DNA from 2 places in the Bradyrhizobium sp. 172 genome. Region 1 is predicted to be linked to the other one. Evidence: predicted binding sites of a transcription regulator. Region 1 holds the regulator's gene; the other holds the start of a gene.

Evidence for each region. The regulator LexA, encoded in region 1, represses DNA repair genes until DNA is damaged. The targets are predictions, from matches to a motif close to TGTTCNNNNTGTGTTCNG.
Region 2: IVB07_RS10005 (UvrD-helicase domain-containing protein) is a predicted target of LexA. The motif match lies at 2,315-2,332, and genes of this name have one in related genera.

The regions. Positions count from the first base shown of each region.
Region 1 is NZ_CP064701.1:3,784,847-3,792,079, forward strand. It holds gene IVB07_RS18270 (nuclear transport factor 2 family protein) at 1-150, shown strand, start outside; gene IVB07_RS18275 (DUF2171 domain-containing protein) at 235-468, shown strand; partial or broken gene IVB07_RS18280 (ComEC/Rec2 family competence protein) at 564-2,842, shown strand; gene IVB07_RS18285 (hypothetical protein) at 2,981-3,415, opposite strand; gene lexA (transcriptional repressor LexA) at 3,910-4,611, opposite strand; gene glp (gephyrin-like molybdotransferase Glp) at 4,788-5,999, opposite strand; gene IVB07_RS18300 (hypothetical protein) at 6,238-6,429, opposite strand; gene IVB07_RS18305 (HAD family phosphatase) at 6,597-7,223, opposite strand.
Region 2 is NZ_CP064701.1:2,108,347-2,115,579, forward strand. It holds gene IVB07_RS10005 (UvrD-helicase domain-containing protein) at 1-2,150, opposite strand, end outside; gene IVB07_RS10010 (DUF1328 domain-containing protein) at 2,392-2,565, shown strand; gene IVB07_RS10015 (thioesterase family protein) at 2,571-3,077, opposite strand; gene IVB07_RS10020 (FAD-linked oxidase C-terminal domain-containing protein) at 3,165-4,589, shown strand; gene IVB07_RS10025 (hypothetical protein) at 4,640-5,002, shown strand; gene IVB07_RS10030 (SulP family inorganic anion transporter) at 5,009-6,676, opposite strand; gene IVB07_RS10035 (hypothetical protein) at 6,839-7,105, opposite strand; gene IVB07_RS10040 (hypothetical protein) at 7,099-7,233, opposite strand, start outside.

The sequences.
Region 1 (7,233 bases):
GATCTGATCAATATGGCCGCGACCATCTCGTTCGATCTCGCCGGCGAACGCCCCGATTTCTCGGTCAAGATGAGCTGGGTCATCATGCGCGAGGACGGCGAGTGGAAGATCGTCAATCACCATGCTTCGTCGCAGGCGCCGCTGATCTGACGAGCGGGCACACGGCTTCGTCATTCTCGTGAGAGAACGAACGTGCTCCCCGCGCGTTGGGGTGGGTCCAACAAGGAACCCACCATGCAGAACATCGCAGAGCATATGGAAGTGATCGGCGCCGACGGCGTCCACATCGGCACCGTCGACAAGGTCGAAGGCAATCGCATCAAGCTGACCAAGAAGGACAGCGGCGAGGGCAGCCACAAGGGCCATCATCACTTCATCGACAAGGGCCTCGTCGCCGATATCGAGGGCAACAAGGTCAGGCTGTCGGCCAAGGCGGATGTGGCCGTGACGATGGAAGAGGAAAAGTAGCGGCCGCGCCCCTTCGTTCCTGATCCGTACCGCTATCCGCCCACCTGCACGTTCCGGTAGCTTCTGGCTTCGTTGCGTATCATCGAGTGCAGGGAATGGCGGAGCCGGGCCGGCCGGTACGATCGCAGGGGATCGCGGGGACGTGGCCCGCGGGCCGCGCCGCGTCCGCGGGCGGCCTCGCGCCTGCAGGCCTCGACCTCTGGACATCGCTGGCCGAGACCCTCCGCGCCTGGCTGCGCGCCGAGGCGGGCGCCGGGCGGCTGTTGCCGTGGGTGCCCGTCGCGTTTGGCTGCGGCATCGCGCTTTATTTCTCTGCCGATCATGAGCCGGTGCTGTGGGTCGTTGCCACGACCGCCATCGCGCTCCTGCTTGGCGCGGCTCTGTTGCGGCGGAGCCGGCTGTTCGCCCCGGCCATCATGATCGCGGCGGTCGCGGCCGGCTTTGCCGTCGCAACCTGGAAGACGGCGCGCATCGCCCACCCGGTGCTGGCAAGGGCGCTCTATTCGGTGTCGTTGTCGGGCTTCGTCGAGGCTCGCGACATCCGCGAGCGTACCGATCGTTTCGTGCTGCGCGTCACGGCGATGGAGGCGCAGCGCAGCGACGTCAGGCTCGAGCGCGTGCGCCTGTCGGTCCGCAAGGGCACCGCGCCGGAGGTCGGTAGCTTCGTTCAGCTGAAGGCACGGCTGATGCCGCCACTCGCGCCGGTGCGGCCCGGCAGCTACGACTTTTCGCGTGACATGTTCTTCCAGGGCATCGGCGCCTCCGGCTTCGCGATGGGCGCCATCACGGTGGCGTCGCCGCCTGAGACCGGCGGCTTACGGCTGCGTTACGCGGCCTTCATGCAAGGCCTGCGCGATGCGATCGATGCCCGCATCCGGGCGACGCTCGACGGCGACAATCGGGCGATCGCGACCGCGCTGCTCACCGGGCGGCGCGATGCGATCACCACGCCCGTCAACGATGCGATGTTCATCTCCGGCCTCGGCCACGTGCTCTCGATCTCCGGTTATCACATGGCCGTCGTTGCCGGCGTCGTGTTCTTCGCGGTGCGCGCGCTGCTCGCTCTGATCCCCGGACTGGCAGCCGGCTTCGCCATCAAGAAATGGTCGGCCGCCGCCGCGCTGGTCGCCGCTGCGTTCTACCTGCTGCTGTCGGGCGCGGAGGTCGCCACGCAAAGGTCGTTCTTCATGACGGCGGTGGTGCTGATCGCGGTGATGGTCGATCGCCGCGCCATCACCTTCCGCACGCTTGCTGTGGCTGCGCTGATCGTGCTGGCGGTCGCGCCGGAAGCGCTGGTGCATCCGAGTTTTCAGATGTCGTTTGCGGCAACGCTCGGCTTGGTCGCACTGGTGCAAATCGGCATGCCCAATTTGTTTGCCTCGCCGGACAATTCGGCGACTGCGCGCATTGCGACTGGGGTGGGCGCGAGATTGCGATGCTGTTCATGGCTTCGCTGATTGCGGGACTTGCGACCACGCCCTATGCCGCCTTTCATTTCCACCGTGTCACGCCGTTCGGCGTGCTCGCCAATCTCGGCGCGATGCCCGTGGTCTCTGCGCTGGTGATGCCGGCGGGGCTGTTGGGGCTGCTTGCTGCGCCGTTCGGGCTGGACAGCGTGTTCTGGTGGCTGATGGGGATTGGCATCGAGTGGATGGTCGCGGTCTCGCGCTGGGTCGCGGCCTTGCCGGGCGCGGTGGGCCGCATCCCGGCGTTCGGGATCGCGCCGCTGATCGCGGCGAGCCTGGGAATCATTGTGCTCGGCTTGTTGCGCACGCCGCTGCGCTGGTCCGGCGCCCTGGTGCTGCTGGCAGCGATCCTCTGGGGACTGTCGGCGCGGCAGCCCGACATCCTGATTGCCGGGGATGGCGCGAGCGTCGCGGTGCGGGGCAGGGACGGATATCTGCACCTGATCAGGACGAACAAGGACGGCTTTCTGCTCAAGGAATGGCTCGCTGCCGACGCCGATCCGCGCGATGCGGGCAGAGCCTCGCTTGCCGATGGCGTGTCCTGCGACGAATCCGGCTGCGTGACGCCACTGGCCGACGGGAGGCTGGTCGCGCTGGCACTGCGCGTCGACGCTCTCGCAGACGATTGCAGTCGGGCCGCCCTGGTGGTGACGACTCGTCCCGCGCCGCCCGATTGCGCGGCGATGGTGGTCGATCGGCAGCGGCTCGCCAGCCAGAGCGCGCTGGCGCTGACGCAGCGTGGTGACGGTTTTGTGGTTCAGGCAGTGAGGGCGAGAGGCACGAGCCGCCCCTGGTTGCCGGCCGGCGCCGGCGAGGGTGATTTCGACGGCAGCCTCGCGCCAAAGTCGACCGCGCCTCGCATCAAGGACGCAACGCCGGCGGACACCGACCTGCAAGCCGACGATTGATCTGATGGTGCGGAGCAACGCAGTGGTTCGGTGCGTCCGTTCGGATTCGCGGGGCGCAAACCACACCATCTCGCCGGCCACGGCCGGCGATGGCGATTCAATCCTGACCTCCGACCTCGTAGCCGGAGGGCGGCTCTGTCAGCCGATCGGCAGGTGCGTGACGGTCGGCTGCCTGTCGGCGGTGATCTGCGCCTTGTGCTCGCGCTCGGTGACCGACTGAGTCACCGGCAGTTGCAGCACCGTCGCGCGCTGGCCTTCGACGAGCTGCGTCACCAGCACGTATTTGCCGTCGGGGAATTCGATCGCATCATGATGGCGGTCGGGAACGTGCGGATCGATCTTGCCGAACTTGCCGACGCGGGAATTGATGGTGCGCGTCCAGATCCAGCGATTGTCGTAGCGGACGTCGTCGGCGAAGGCGAGCTCCGTCCCCGGCAGCAGGCAGACGGCGACGGACGGATCGGCTGCAGAGGCGAAGCCGCGCGTCGAGGTGCCGCGGAAGCTTGTCGTGACGATCGTCTCGCCGACTTCGGCGGGGCGCGACGCGACGGCATGTAGGCTGTAGTCACACATCGGGTGCTCCTCATGCTGGGATAGCAACCCGCGTCTCTTATCGAGGCGCAGGCCTCTATCAGAGTGGAAGCACGAACGCTGTGCTTGGTTGTGGGCAAATCTGCGGCTGGCTTCCGCAAGCCGCGATCACATTATCTTTCCCGAATTCAATAGGAACAAAGCTCGCCGCGATGCATTCGGGAGGCGCGTACGCGAACATTGCCAACTTGGCTGCAACGGCCGAACTTGACCGCTGGTCGCTGTTTCCTCGAACAACCGAGCCGCGAAGCGGTGCTGCTTGAAGCGGTGCTGCTTCGTCGGCGTGGCGAGGAGCCAGCGTTGGAGGAGGGGCCGGATAGTCTGTGCAGAACCAGAAAGGCTATCCAGCCGGAGCGGACGATGATCCGCTCCAATCTCTGACCGGCGATGCCGATCGGAAGCGCGCGAGGCGCCAAGCACCTCCGGCATGAAGTGCTTCCGATATGAAGTACTGCCGATAGAAAGGACTCCCGGTATCAGTACTTCCGGTAAAGCCCGATCAGCTTGCCCTGAATCTTCACCCGGTTGGGCGGCAGGATGCGGACCTCATAGGCCGCGTTGGCGGGCTCGAGCGCGATCGAGGCGCCGCGACGGCGGAAGCGCTTCAGCGTCGCTTCCTCGTCGTCGATCAGCGCCACCACGATGTCGCCGGTATCGGCGCTCTCGTTGCGCTGGATCAGGGCCATGTCGCCGTCGAGAATGCCGGCTTCGACCATCGAGTCGCCGCGCACTTCCAGCGCGTAATGCTCGCCCGAGCCGAGCATGTCAGGCGGTACGCTGATAGTATGGCTGCGGGTCTGCAACGCCTCGATCGGCGTGCCGGCCGCGATGCGGCCCATCACCGGCACCGCGACGGGACGTTCGCCCTCGTCAGCGGGCAGGCTCGCGCTCGCACGCACCTTGCCGAGATTGCCCTCGATGACGCTCGGCGTGAAGCCGCGGCGGCTGCCAGCGGCTGCCTGGAGCTCCGGCAGCTTGATGACTTCAATCGCACGGGCGCGGTTGGGCAGGCGTCGGATGAAGCCACGCTCCTCGAGCGCCGTGATCAGGCGATGGATGCCCGACTTCGAGCGCAGATCGAGCGCATCCTTCATCTCGTCGAAGGAGGGCGGCACGCCGCTTTCCTTCAGACGTTCACTGATGAACCGCAGAAGCTCGTATTGTTTGCGCGTTAACATCTCGACCAAAGTCCCCCGGTTGATGTCGTCCGATTCCGAGACGCTGAATTCGGCCATAAGCCGCTGCATGCTCGAAACAAATCATGAACAGACACTATATGTTCGATACATGTTCCGCAACTGCTTAATTTACCGTGAACAGAGCAAAGTGCGCGGAACGCGCGTTGCGGGGGCGCTCAGACGGGGAGCCGCAACACTTCGCAAGCCGTGCCGGCTTCGGCCTTCGGCGCGAATGGTGCGCGGACGAGAAGTACCTGTGCTGCAGCGAGATTCGCAAGCAGCGAAGAGTCCTGATGATTGACGGGAACAACGACGCGTGTGCCATCGTCACGCTCCTCAAGATGCGCGCGCAGATAGTCCTCGCGCTGGTCGTTGGCGCCGACGTCGCGGCCGAGCACGGCGCGTTCACGGCGATGGTGAATCACTGAACGGCCCGACAGGGCGCGAATCAGCGGCACCATGAACAGGAAAGCGCACACGTAGGACGATACGGGATTGCCCGGCAGGCCGATCACACCCATTGCGCCGAGTCGCCCGTGCATCATCGGCTTGCCTGGCCGCATCGCGATCTTCCAGAACGCCATCGCGATGCCTTCGTCCCGCAGTGCCTGCTGGACCAGATCGTGGTCGCCGACCGATGCGCCGCCGGTCGTGATCAGGACGTCGGCGCCGCTCTCGCGGGCGCGGCGGATGCCGGCGGTGGTGGCCTCGAGCGTGTCGGCGGCAATACCGAGGTCGATGGTCTCGGCGCCCTCGCTGCGGGCGAGCGCGTGCAGGGCGTAGCCGTTGGAATAGACGATCTGGCCGTGGCCGGGCGTGGTGCCCGGCATCACCAGCTCGTCGCCGGTGGCGAGAATCGCGACCTTCGGACGCCTGACAACGGCAAGGTGCGGATGATTCATCCCGGCGGCGAGCGCGAGGTCTCGCTCGGTCAGACGGCTTCCCTTGCGCAGGAGCACGTCGCCCTCGCGGAAATCGACGCCGGCGGGGCGGATGTGCCGGCCGGCGATCGCGGCTTCCTTGATCGTGATGCGCTTGCCGGCGGCGACCGTGTCCTCCTGGATCACGACGGCGTCCGCGCCAAAGGGAATGACGCCGCCGGTGAAGATCCGCACGGCCTCGCCGGCTCCGACCGTCCCCTCGAACGGTCGGCCCGCTGCGACTTCGCCGATGACGGTGAGCTCCGAATCGATCGTCGCGGCGTCGGCCGCGCGCACCGCGTAGCCGTCCATCGCCGACATCGCTTGCGGCGGCTGCGTGCGCCGCGCCACGACGTCACGCGCGAGCACGCGATGGTAGGCCTCGTCGAGGGAAATCATTTCTTCCGGCAGCGGCTCTGCACCCGCCAGCACCGCGGCAAGCGCGTCAGAAACCGGCATCAAGGCCACGGCGAAAACTCCTGCTCGGCACGTTCGGGCGAATGTTCCGCACGTCTTCTAGCCGAGCGCAGGCGCAGAGGCAAAAGCGGCTGAGCAGGCACAGTCATCCCGCCCCTTCACATTGTTCCGGAAGGCAGGATCAAGCGCGTCGCGGCATGATCCGAAGGAGGTCACAGATCGGCAGGAGAGTGGTCATGGAAGCGACGAAAATCATGGCAAGGCGAGAACGCGCCATGGCCTGAATCGATCAGCTCCCTGCCTGCCCGGGAGTTACGTCGGGCGCCTTGGATCCCTGATCCTTGTCGGGCAGCGGGTCGGCTTGGGATTTCAGGTCGGCGGCCTTGCTCACAAGCTTGGCGGAAAGGTCCGAATCTGAAGTTGTCCTCGCGAATTCAAGAAGAAGAGAGGCCTGCTTGGTGAGGTAGGTTTTGCCCAGCACGATGATGCATCCGTCCGTAGAAGTCCCAACGGACTCTAAGAGTCCGGAAGGCGGTATTCCGTTCCCGGAACTCTGTATAAAAATGTACAAAGTGATCCGGTTCCTCAATTTTTCAAAATTGGTCCGTCGGGCCGTGCCGTCGTGGGTTTCGCGACAACGGACCGTCGTCAAATGCCCAATGCCTTCAATGCGTTCCCGACGTCACGCGGCGAGGTCACATGCACCGCCGTCAAGCCGCGCGCGCGCGCTCCCTCGATGTTTTCGGCAAGATCGTCGAAGAACACGATGCGCCCGGCGGGCACGCCGATCGCCGCAACGACGTGGTCGAAGGCCTCCGCATCCGGTTTGCGCAGGCCGATGCTGGACGACAAATACAGCTCGCGGAAATGGCCGAGGAGGTCGGCATATTCCCTCGAGAAATGGTCCACGTGCGGCCGGTTGGTGTTGGAGAAAGCATAGAGCGGCATCTGTTTCGCTGCGCGCGGCAGCAGCTCGGCGATGTCAGGCATTTCGCCGGCGAAAATCGCGTTCCAGCCTTCCAGGAACTGCGCATCCGAAATGCCGATTCCGAGCGAGGCTCGCAATGAGGCGAAATAGTCCTCATCGCTGATCTTCCCCATCTCGTGCAACCGATAGGCTTCGCTGTCCCGCACATAGCGCGCGACGATGGCTTCGGGCTTGCAGCCGGCATGTCCCGCCCAGCAGGCGATCGCCTTGGAGAAATCGATATCGAGCACGACGCGGCCGAGATCGAACAGGAGCGCATCCGCGCTGCCGGGAGAGAGCGATGTCACCTGCGTCCTT
Region 2 (7,233 bases), 1.7 Mb from region 1:
GTCGACCAGGTGCCGTGGATCCGGCGGTTGGTGGCAAAATAGATTTTGGCGCGGCGGCGGGCCCGGGTCAGGCCGACATGACCGAGCCGGCGCTCTTCCTCGAGGCCGGCGCGGCCCTGTTCGTCCAACGTGCGCTGGCTCGGAAACAGGCCTTCCTCCCAGCCGGGCAGGAACACGTTGTCGAATTCCAGCCCCTTGGCCGAATGCAGCGTCATCAGCGACACCGCGTCCTCGTCGGCGCCGCTGTCGCGGTCCATCACCAGTGAGATGTGCTCCAAAAACCCTTGCAGGTTCTCGAACTCCTCCATCGAGCGCACCAGCTCCTTGAGGTTTTCGAGCCGACCCGCGGCGTCCGCCGAACGGTCCTTCTGCCACATCTCGGTGTAGCCGCTCTCGTCGAGCACGATCTCGGCGAGCTCGGTGTGCGAGGTGACCTCGCGCTGGGCGCGCCAGCGGTCGAACTGGGCGACGACGTCGCGCAAGGAGCCGCGCGCCTTCGGCTTCAGCTCATCGGTCTCGACCACCGCGCGCGCCGCCTCGAACAGCGGGATGCGGCGCTTGCGGGCGTGATCGTGCAGCATCTGCACGGTGGCATCGCCCAGGCCGCGCTTGGGCGTGTTGACGATGCGCTCGAAGGCGAGATCGTCGGCCGGTGAATTGATGACGCGGAGATAAGCCAGTGCATCGCGGATCTCGGCGCGCTCGTAGAAGCGCGGGCCGCCGATGACGCGATAGGGCAGGCCGAGCGTGACGAAGCGGTCCTCGAACTCGCGCATCTGGTAGGAAGCGCGCACCAGAATCGCGATCTCGTTGAGCTTGTCGCCCTGGCGCTGGATCTGCTCGATCTCCTCGCCGATGCCGCGGGCTTCCTCTTCCGAATCCCAAGAGCCTGTTACCGTGACCTTCTCGCCGTCCTGGTCCTCGGTGCGCAGCGTCTTGCCGAGCCGGCCCTCGTTGTGGGCGATCAGGTGCGAGGCGGCGGCGAGGATGTGGCCCGTCGAGCGGTAGTTGCGCTCGAGGCGGATGACCTTGGCGCCGGGGAAATCATGGTCGAAGCGCAGGATGTTGTCGACCTCCGCGCCGCGCCAGCCATAGATCGACTGGTCGTCGTCGCCGACGCAGCAGATGTTTTTGACGTGGCGCGTCTGCTCCTTCTCCCCGCTTGCGGGGTCGCGACGAGCTTCGCTCACGCTGAGAAGGTCAGGATGAGGGGCTGCCTCCACGAGCTCAGCTTGCTGAGAGTCCCCCTCACCCGGATCGCTCGGGCGCGCAATTGCGCTGCCGGGCGATCCGACCTCTCCCCGCACGCGGGGAGAGGCAAAAGAAGTCGGCGCTTGGGACAGCAGCCGCAGCCACAGATATTGAGCGACGTTGGTGTCTTGATACTCATCGACCAGGATGAATTTGAAGCGCTGCTGGTACTGCCGCAGGATATCCGGGTGCTCGCGGAAGATGCGGATGTCCTCGAGCAGCAGATCGCCGAAATCGGCGGCGTTCAGGATCTTCAGCCGCTCCTGGTAGCTCGCATAGAGCTTGCCGCCCTTGCCGTTGGCGAACACGGCGGCTTCGCCCGACGGCACCTGCGACGGCGTCAGGCCGCGGTTCTTCCAGCCGTCGATCAGCCCGGCCAGCATGCGCGCCGGCCAGCGCTTGTCGTCGATATTGTCGGCTTGCAGAAGCTGCTTGAGCAGTCGGACCTGATCGTCGACGTCGAGCACGGTGAAGTTCGACTTGAGCTGCGCCAGCTCGGCGTGGGTGCGCAGGATGCGCCCGCCGATGGAGTGGAAGGTGCCGAGCCACGGCATGCCTTCGACGGCATGGCCGAGCATCTGACCGAGCCGATGTTTCATTTCGCGCGCGGCCTTGTTGGTGAAGGTCACCGACAGGATTTCGGATGGGCGGGCGCGGCCCTGGCTCAGGATGTGGGCGATGCGCGTGGTCAGCACGCGGGTCTTGCCGGTGCCGGCGCCGGCCAGCACCAGAACCGGCCCGTCCAGCGTCTCCACAGCCTCGCGCTGCTCCGGATTGAGCCCGGACAGGTATTGCGGGCCTACCGAGGCGCGCGCACGCGCGGCGATGCCGCCGGCTGCGGGCTGGTGGTCGGGGACGCTCTGGGACGTGATCTTGCTCGGCTCGGTCATGCGAATCATTTGCCCCACGTTGGCACCGCGGGGTGGTGAAAGGGGAGCCTTCTTAACAGGGATTGGTCCCTATATGGGGCCGCGGACAGGGGTTTTCCACGTGCGCCGAAAGCCAATTTGTTCCTGTCGGTCAGGCGAATTTCCGGCTTCAGCGGCCCGGAACCATTGTTCCGAGTTGGCCATTGGTTCTGCAAGTGAGGCGCGTCAGCCGCGCCGATCGCAGACAGACATCGAAACAGAGGTTCGGATCATGCTTAGCTGGGTAGTTACGTTTCTGGTTATCGCCCTGATCGCCGGTATCCTGGGCTTTGGCGGCCTCGCCGGCGCGTCGATCGAAATCGCCAAGATCATCTTCTTCATCGCAGTCGTGTTGTTCCTGGTCTCGGCCGTTGTCGGACTGGCACGGGGTCGTAACAGGGTTTAGCGCGCTTACCGCTTCGAGGGCATCGCCACGTTCCGGCCGATGCCCTCGGGCCGCGGGACGGCGCTGTGGGCCTTGACCACCGCTGCGATGCGCTCACGGATGTCTGGGGGAAAAGCCGCCACCTTTCGTGAGCCCATGTCGATGTGAAGCGACATGTTTTCCGATGTGGCGGACAGCCATCCTTCGGTCGCGTGCCGCAGCTCCTGGAAGGTGTGCAGCCGCTTGTCGTCGGCTTCCAGCAGCCAGACCGAGACCTGCACGAGATCGTCGAGGTGGATTTCGCGCAAATACCGCACGTGGCATTCGGCGGTGAAGGTCGAGCCGCCGCGCTCCTTCATGTAGCCCGGTCCGATCCCGAGCGTCAGCCACATCTGGTCGATCGCGCGGTCGAACATCACGTTGTAATAGGCCATGTTGAGGTGGCCGTTGTAGTCGATCCATTGCGGCTCGATCTGCATGATTGACGAGCGGAACGGCACGCCCTCGATCGTTGTGGCAGCAGTCTCCGGCATGTGTCCTTCCCCAGCTATGCGTCCGGTCGCTTGACTTGACCGGTGAGATGTCCTTTGCCACGGTTCGTCTCGTCGGGAGGAACGTCCGTGGGTACGACCATCACCAATAATCCGCCGCGGCCGGCGCCGAAAGCCCTCGCGAGCGCGCTGGAGCAACTTGCCGCGCGGTTCGGCAACCGCCTCATCACCTCGCAAGCCGTCCGCGAGCAGCACGGCCATACCACCACATGGATCGTGAACCAGCCGCCGGACGGCGTGGTGATGGCGCAGGAGACTGCCGACATCCAGGACGTGGTGCGGATCTGCGCGAAAAACGGCGTGCCTGTCATCGCCTTCGGCACCGGCACCTCGCTCGAGGGCCAGGTCAACGCACCCGCCGGCGGAATTTGCATCGACCTGCGCGACATGAACAAGGTGCTCGCGGTGCATGCCGAGGACCTCGACTGCGTGATCCAGCCCGGGGTGACCCGCAAGGCGCTCAACGAGCATCTGCGCGACCAGGGCCTGTTCTTCCCGATCGACCCCGGCGCGGACGCTTCCCTCGGTGGCATGGCCTCGACCCGCGCTTCCGGCACCAATGCGGTGCGCTACGGCACCATGCGCGACAGTGTGCTGGCGCTGAAAGTGGTCCGCGGCGACGGCGAGATCATCACGACCGGCACGCGTGCGAAGAAATCATCCGCCGGCTACGACCTGACGCATCTGTTCGTCGGCGCCGAGGGCACGCTCGGCATCATCTCGGAGCTGACCATCCGCCTGCGCGGCATCCCCGATACGATCGCGGCCGGAGCGGTGTCGTTCGAGACCGTGCACGGGGCGTGTCAGGCCGTGATCCTGGCGATCCAGACCGGCATTCCCGTGGCGCGCATCGAGCTGCTCAACGCCGCGCAGGTGCGGGCCTGCAACGCCTATTCGAAGTTGACCCTGCCCGAAACGCCGCTGCTGCTGATGGAATTCCACGGCAGCGAGATCGAGGTCGCCGAACAGTCCAAGGCCTTCGGCGAGATCGCCAGGGATTGCGGCGGCGGCGACTTCTCCTGGACCACCAAGCCGGAGGATCGCACAAAGCTGTGGCAGGCGCGGCACGACGCCTATTGGTCGGTGAAAGCGCTGCGGCCCGGCGACAGCATCGGGGTGGTCGCGACCGACGTCTGCGTGCCGATCTCGCGGCTTGCCGAATGCGTCGGCGAGACCGAGGAAGATCTCAAGCGCCTCAACCTGTTGTCGCCGATCGTCGGCCATGTCGGCGACGGCAATTTCCACTGCTCGCTGGTCTGCGACACCAACGATGCCGACGAGATGGCGCGCGGCGAGGAGTTCATGCATCGGCTGGTCGAGCGCGCGCAGGCGATGGACGGCACCTGCACCGGCGAGCACGGCATCGGTCAGGGCAAGCAGAAATACCTCAAGGCGGAGCTCGGCCCCGAGGCGATCGACGCGATGCGGGCGCTGAAAAAGGCGCTCGATCCGCAGAACATCTTCAATCCCGGGAAGATCGTACCGGAGGCGTAGCGCGCGGCGTGGCCGCCGTTTATGCTCGCTCCCTCACCACGGAGCAGGCAATGCAGTGGTTCGCGCGCAAGACGCGTCAGGACGTCTGGGACGAAGCGATCGAACGGCCGCTCGGCGACATCGAGGCCGCCGAGCGCATCCGTGCGATCTGTGACGCCGCTGCGGCGAGCGCGGCAGGTAGCGCGCGCAGCGACAAGCGCGACAGCGAGCGCTACGAGCGCGCGGCGAAAGTCGCGATGGAAATCGCGATGAAGATCTCGGATGGACTGATGCGCGACGACGCAGTCCGTCGCATCGTCGATCTCTGCATGAAGGCGAACGACCTCAAGACGGCGCAAATCCTGTTTCGCGCGATCCATGCCAGCTGGATCCGCGAAACGATCCAGCGCGATCACCCGCCATTGGCGCAGTGAGCCCAGTTATCGCGCCAACTTCCGCACGGCCTCGTCGACGCTGTGGAAGACACGCTCTCTCGGCAGGGCGTCGAACAATCTAAACCGCTCGAACGCGTCCTGCGCGCGCACTGATTCCAGCCGGGCCAGCGCGACGGTGACGCCCTGTTCGCTGCACGCCCTGAACACGTCCAGCAGGATCTGCGCGGCGGTGAAGTCGATCTCGACCATGCCGCTCGCCTCCAGCACCAGCAGCTGTGGCGGCATCGTGCCGAGCACCTTGATCACGTCGCTGCGAAAGCCGGGCGCGTTGAGGAAGGACAGCGGCGCCTGCAGCCCGAGCACGGCGACGCCGGCGATGCGCTCGCCGGCGATGTGCGGATGTGCCGGCCACCAGATCGTGGTGCCCGGCACGCGCTCGAACTCGACCAGCCGCGCGCGCGTCGTGCTCCAGATGCCGTGCAGCAGCGACAGCACGATGCCGAGGAACGCGCCTTGCTGGATCGGCAGCACGATGATCAGCGCGGCGGTGGCGGCGATCAGCAGGAATTCGCTGGGGGATTGGCGATAGATCGTGACGATCTGCTTCACGCGGATGATGCGCAGCGCGACGAACAGCAGGATGCCGCCGAGGGCTGCGTCTGGAACGTGCTGCAGCAATCCCGTTCCAAACGCGAGCAGCGCCAGCACGATCGCAGCGGCGGCGAGACCCGCGAGCTGCGATTGTCCGCCGGTCTCGGCGACAATGCCCGTCCGCGGCGGGCTGGCGTTGACCGGAAACGCGCCGAACAGGCCCGACAGTACGCAGCCTACGCCCGCGCCGAGAAAATCGCGATCGACATCGGCCGGCTTGTCGGGATCGGACGGGAATGAGCGCGTCGTCGCCGCGGTCTGCACCATCACCACGACCGTGATGACAAAGGCGAGCGGCACGAGGCGGACCCATTGCTCCGGTGCAAGCTCGGGGAAGGTCGGCCGCGGCAGCGTCCCCGGCACGAGGCCTACGACATTGACGCCCTTGCTCTCGAGGCCGAGCGCGATCGTGGCCAGGGTCGCGGCGACGAGCCCGATCAGCGCGCCCGGAATTTTTGCGCTGATCTTCTCGGCGACGAAGACCACGGCCAGCACACCGAAGCCGATGCATAGCGTGAAGGGATTGGTGCGGCCGAGCTCGCTTGCGAGCACACCGATGCGATCGAGCGTCGGCCCGTTCGGCGAGTCCAGGCCCAGCACGCCCGGTAATTGCGACACGATGATGTGGACGGAGATGCCGGCGAGGAAACCGACCATGACGGGCACGGACAAGAGATTGGCGATGCCGCCGAGGCGGAAGGCGCCGCCGGCCAGCATCATTGCGCCGACCATCAGTGCCAGCGCGATCGCGAGGCCCTGATACTCAGGCGAGCCGGCGGCGGCCAGCGCCGCCAGCCCGCCGGCGAAGATCGGCGTGATCGTGGAATCGGCGCCGCAGGACAGGAAGCGGTTTCCGCCGAGCATCGCAAAGCCGAGCGATCCCGCCATGAAGGCGAAGAAGCCGATCTGCGGCGCGAAGCCGCCGAGCCGCGCCGTGGCCATCTGCTCTGGGATCGCGATTGCCGCGAGCGTCAGGCCGGCCATCAAATCGCCCGGCAGCGAATAGGACGCGAGTGAGCGAAACAGCGGCCATGATGTTGCGGTGTGAGCGTCCTGCGCCATCAGCAGCGAATCCCCGAAGTGTTCCGTTGGTCGACCAGACCACAGCTGCCGGTCGTCGGCAAACATGGGGTTGCCGGCCTCGCCTGTATATCGTGCGACACCGCAGGGCTCGCGGCACTTATCGCGTCTGCGAGCCCCACGCGCACTCCCGCGAGGCACGCCCTATGGCTTCGACGCCTGCGCCTGCTTCAGCGCGCTCTTGCAGCCATCCGACAGCTGGTTGAAATGCTCGATCATGCACTGCTTGACGCGGCCGCCTCCCGGCATGATGCCGGAGCACAGCGCGCGCATGTCCGCGGTGCACGCTTGGCGTATCTCCTGTCGCGGTTGCTGGGCGGACGCGGCGCCCGCGGACGATATCGCGACCAACGCGGCGATGATGGCCGCGATCGCGCGTCGCAGCTCCCGTAGCTGTACAGGTCTCACCATGCGCAGACCCTCCGCACGCCGAATGGCGTGCTGGTCCACCAACAGGCCCCAGGATAGGGAGGCGCCGCATAGGCATAGGGTGGATGGGCGTAGGGCACGATGGTCCGCCGGCACAGGCCGTTGGCCGT